Regions from separate parts of the Marinobacter salinus genome, predicted to be linked through region 1. Evidence: riboswitches for the same ligand, from Rfam matches in the RefSeq annotation. Region 1 holds a riboswitch; the other holds the start of a gene.
What was found. A riboswitch is a leader RNA that binds a small molecule or an ion and turns the genes downstream of it on or off. The one in region 1 is predicted to bind cobalamin.
Positions count from the first base shown of each region.

Region 1 (2,472 bases):
TACGGTGCGACCGGTCAAACTGGTGACCGAGCGCGATGCCCCCGGTTTCTTCCTTGCCATAAGCTTCGTTGTCGTCCAGGCGCAGACTCAGCATCAAATCGGTAGCGTTAAAGTTGAAACGCGCCTGGCCAAAAACCGCAGTGTTGGTCCGGCTGTCTTCCGCAAACTGGTCGCTGCCGTCCACTTCATCCAGCATCACCTCGGAGCCGATCACAAACTCGTGAACGCCCGCCGTCAGGGTATTCTCCCACCGCGCAGATCGTGAGAGCGTATCGTAAACACTTGGGTAGGCACCGAACGTGTCCTGCTCGTCACGGGACTCAGAGAACTGAATACGGGTGCGCCAGTAATCGCTGGCCACCGCGTCCAGGTGAAACCCCGCAGCGCGGATCAGGAAATCGGTATCACCCCCTTCAAACTCGGTGTTGCCATCGGACTGAAACAGAGTCAGACCGACACCGCCGCCCTGATCGAAGCGATGGCTGACCTTGGCAAGGCCTCCGGTATTACGGAAGCCCTTGTCTTCACCACCCTCTCGAAGACTGGTGCCATCGGAGTCGGAATAGACACCTCCAGCCAACAATGCCGTTCGACCTTCTTTACCTGCCACTCCTGCCGAGGTCTCAAGTGTGTTGTTGGAGTCGCCGGACAGTTCGACCCAGGCCTGGCGGCCTTGCTCAGGTTCAAGGGTAAAAGCCTGAATAACACCACCTACCGCGTCCGCCCCGTACAGGGAGCTCTTGGCACCCCGCACCAACTCAACCTTGCCCATCAGTTCAGGTGGCAGAAACTGCCAGGGAGGAATACCTGCAGTAGCCGAACGTAAGCGAATACCATCAAGCAAGAGTACGGTGCCAGAGCTTCCGGCACCGCGGAGGAAAACGCTGGTGGTTTTACCGTAGCTGCCATCGGAGACAACATTCACACCGGGCTGGGCCTGAAGCAGGTCCCGGAACTCCGAGGGTTGCTGACGCTGGATATCGTCCCGGTCAATCACGGTAACCGAAGAAAGGCTCTCACCCACCGTTTCGGGACCAAGCGTCGCGGTCACCACAATCGGGTCAAGTCCATCGGTTTCGGTCCCGGGCTGGGCCGAAACCGCCAGAGACAGGGAAGCCAAGGCCAAACCGGCCGATACAGCAGGAAAGAATAATCTGGATGTCATGTTGCACTGCTCCGCACACCGCGCGCACCCGCACGAGGATTATGGTTTTGGTTGCGGTACAGGCAGGAAGGGCAGGCGGTAAACGGGCTTCGGGGAAAGCGAACCAGAATGTCGCCCACCCAAGAAGCCCACCGCAACTTCGGGTGTTTTTCCAGGCCGGTCTCCGGGCTTGCAGGCGGAACATATGGTTCCCGGACAATCACCTTCCCATGCCATAAGCACAGTGGCGCGTCAGATTGCCGTTATCCTGCTTACCGTTGCGGGGGCAGCATCGGAATTGCGCTGGCGGGCAGCCAGACTCACCGATTTCCCGTTTCACCCGTCGCGCTGTGCGACGGACACCTGAAAAAAGTGGGGCAAGGCTAGCAACACAGTGGAAAGTGGTCAATGAAATCTATCAAGTTGGTGGCATGGTGCCTGCCAACCCCCACTGCTATATTCGTTCACTGACAATTACTTTCCGCCAGCAAGAAGGATATTTATGCAGGCCGAGCTTATCGACATCCGCAACCACATGGCCCAGTACCCGCCATTTGACGAGATGCCGGAAGAGCTGCTCGAACGGGCAGTCGGGAACATTGAGGTGGAGTATTTCCGTGCCGGCTCACCGATCCTTTCTTTCGGTGAGAAAAACGACTGGCTGTATTACATCCGCAGCGGCGCCGCAGAGATCTTCCGGCGCTCCGGTGAACTGTATAGTCGGGTCAGCGAGGGTGAGATTTTTGGTCAGTTTGGCCTGCTGACGAACAAAAAGGTTCGCTTCCCCGCGAAAGCGCTGGAGGATACGCTTATCTACCGGATTCCGGACGAAATCTTCCAGGTTTTGTTCGAAAACGACGAAAATTTCGCTGATTTTGTCGAAACCGAAGACCGGACACGACTTCGCTCGGCCGTCTCGCGAAGAGAAAAATCCAATGAATTGATGACTTCCCGGGTATCCCGTCTGATTGCCCGCGCACCGGTTTCTGCACCCTGCACCGTGCGCCTGCAGGAAGCGGCCCGCACCATGACCGAACAGGGCGTATCCGCACTCTTATTAATGGATAACGATGGCGACAGACCTCTGCTCAAGGGGATTATTACCGATCGGGATCTGCGCACCCGCGCAGTTACAGAGGCGCTTCCCTCGGAGACACCCATCAGCGAAATCATGTCCGAGGGGCCAATCACCATACGGGACACGGCCTTCATCTTCGAAGCCATGCTTACCATGCTGCACAATAACGTGCACCACCTGCCAGTCATGGACCGGGATGAAGTCCGCGGCGTGATCGCGCTTTCGGACATCGTCAAGTATGAAAGCCAAA
Region 1 is NZ_CP017715.1:3,037,803-3,040,274, forward strand. It holds gene BKP64_RS14165 (TonB-dependent receptor plug domain-containing protein) at 1-1,165, opposite strand, end outside; cobalamin riboswitch at 1,303-1,526, opposite strand; gene BKP64_RS14170 (putative nucleotidyltransferase substrate binding domain-containing protein) at 1,647-2,472, shown strand, end outside.

Region 2 (2,472 bases), 310 kb from region 1:
GCAGGCGCCGAAGCGGCCCGCACCGTTCCGCCCCGTGAGCACGGCGGTAACTGTGACATCAAGGATCTTTCCCGTGGTTCCAAGGTTTACTTCCCGGTTTACGTGGACGGTGCTGGTCTCTCGGTTGGTGACCTGCACTTCAGCCAGGGCGACGGCGAGATTACCTTCTGTGGCGCCATCGAGATGGCTGGCTGGATCCACCTGCGGGTGAACCTGATCAAAGACGGCGTGAAGAAGTACGGCATCAAGAACCCGGTGTTCAAGCCCAGCCCGATCAAGCCCCGTTACGACGACTACGTGATCTTCGAAGGCATCTCGGTCGACGAAGACGGCGGCCAGCATTACCTGGACGTGCACGTGGCCTATCGCCAGGCCTGTTTGAACGCCATCGAGTACATGACCAAGTTCGGCTACACCAAGGCCCAGGCCTACGCCATTCTGGGCTGTGCACCGGTGGAAGGACATATCAGCGGCGTGGTGGACATCCCGAACGCCTGCGCCACCCTCTGGCTGCCAACGGGCATCTTTGACTTCGACATCAACCCTTCTGCCGACGGGCCGAAGAAGATGGTCAGCGGAGGAATGGACGTACCGCTGTCGAAAGATAAGGAGTAACCGCCATGCCTGTGTATGACTACAAGTGTCGTGACCATGGCTTGTTCAACACACTGGCGACCATGGATGACGCCGCCAAGCCGGCGGAGTGCCCCACCTGCAAGGTGCTGTCGCCCAGAGTGATTGTGTTGCCGCCGGAAATTGCGGCCATGGACCCGGCAAAACGCAAGGCCCAGGACAGGAACGAACGTTCCCGCCACGAGCCGGTGTTCTCAACCGCCGACCGACGGGCGAACGACAAAGAGCACAGCCGCAGTTGCGGTTGTGGTTCCCCCAAACCCGGTAAGTCGATGCTGTTCTACACCGCCGACGGGAAAAAAATGTTCCCCTCCATGCGGCCCTGGATGATCAGCCACTGAGTAACTGAAGTAACGTCTGTCACGTGTTTGGCCCCTTCCGGGGCCTTTTTTTTTGCCCCGCCTTGTCCCTCCTTTAAATCGTGTATATAGTGCTTTCATCCTTGGTCAACTACCAGATGTTGTTTTTTTGAGCATCTCGGTATCGGGAATCCGGTGAGAATCCGGAACTGACGCGCAGCGGTATTGGAGAACGAGCGTGGCATCAAGACACTGGCAAGGAGCCCCTACAGGGGCTCCGAACCGGGAAGTCGCCACGCAAGGCCGAATCGAACGATTCACGCTCCTGAGTCCGAAGACCTGCCAGGGATATAACTGCACCTTCGCGTCTTAAGGTGAGCAGATCGGTAGTGCCTGCCCGTCTCTTGGGCAAGGTTTGCCCCTGCGTACGCGATGGTGCAAGGAACCTAACGCGTATTCAGGAGTACAGACATGTCCAACTCTGCCCTGGCTGAACCCCAGCCATCCGCCCCAACCGACACCGAATCCCTGCAGGTCATCAAGCGCAACGGCACTCTCGTTGGCTTCAACCCGTCCAAGATCACCGTCGCCGTCATCAAGGCGTTTCTGGCCGTGGAAGGGGACAAGGCCGCCGGCTCCGCCCGCATCAACGACGCCGTGCACCGGGTCACCGAACAAGTAGTCCAGGCCATCAGCCGGCGTTTGAAGGCTGGCGGCAAGGTCCATATCGAAGACATCCAGGACCAGGTGGAACTGGCGCTGATGCGCGCAGAAGAACAGAAAGTCGCCCGGGCCTACGTGCTGTACCGGGAAGAACACGCCCGGCAGCGCGCCCACGACGATCCGATGGAAGCCCACCCGCACCTGACCGTGAAAAAAGCCAGTGGCGAGATCGCCCCGCTGGACCTGGGCCTGATGAAACTGCAGGTGGAGCAGGCCGCTACCGGCCTGGAAGGCATTGACGGTGATTCCCTGGTCGAAGACGCGTTGACCAACCTGTATGACGGCATTGCCGAGGAAGACGTGCTCTCTGCCCTGGTAATGACCGCCCGAAGCCGCATTGAACGGGAGCCGGACTACAGCGCCGTCACCGCCCGACTGCTGCTGGAACAACTGCGGCTGGAGAACGCCAGCGCGTTGAGCTTATCCACAGACCTGCCGCTGGCGGAGATTTATCCACAGGCTTTGAGGGCCTTCATTGCCGCCGGCATCCGCTACGAATTACTGGACGAAGCGCTGGCCGAGTTTGATCTGGAGCGCCTGGGCGCCGCCCTGAAACCGGAGCGTGACCTGCAGTTCGGCTTCCTTGGCCTGCAAACCCTGTACGACCGCTACTTCCTGCACTGGAACAAAGCCCGCCTGGAACTGCCCCAGGTGTTCTTCATGCGCGTGGCTATGGGCCTGGCCCTGCGGGAAGACGACCCGAATGCCCGCGCCATCGAGTTCTACAACCTGCTCTCTTCGTTCGACTACATGGCCTCCACCCCAACGCTGTTTAACAGCGGCACCCGCCACTCCCAGCTGTCGTCCTGCTACCTCA
Region 2 is NZ_CP017715.1:3,348,410-3,350,881, forward strand. It holds gene fmdA (formamidase) at 1-615, shown strand, start outside; gene BKP64_RS15510 (zinc ribbon domain-containing protein) at 621-974, shown strand; cobalamin riboswitch at 1,060-1,293, shown strand; gene BKP64_RS15515 (ribonucleoside-diphosphate reductase subunit alpha) at 1,404-2,472, shown strand, end outside.
Region 2: it holds a riboswitch for cobalamin, as region 1 does, so the genes downstream of both, BKP64_RS15515 (ribonucleoside-diphosphate reductase subunit alpha) here and BKP64_RS14165 (TonB-dependent receptor plug domain-containing protein) in region 1, are expected to answer to the same signal.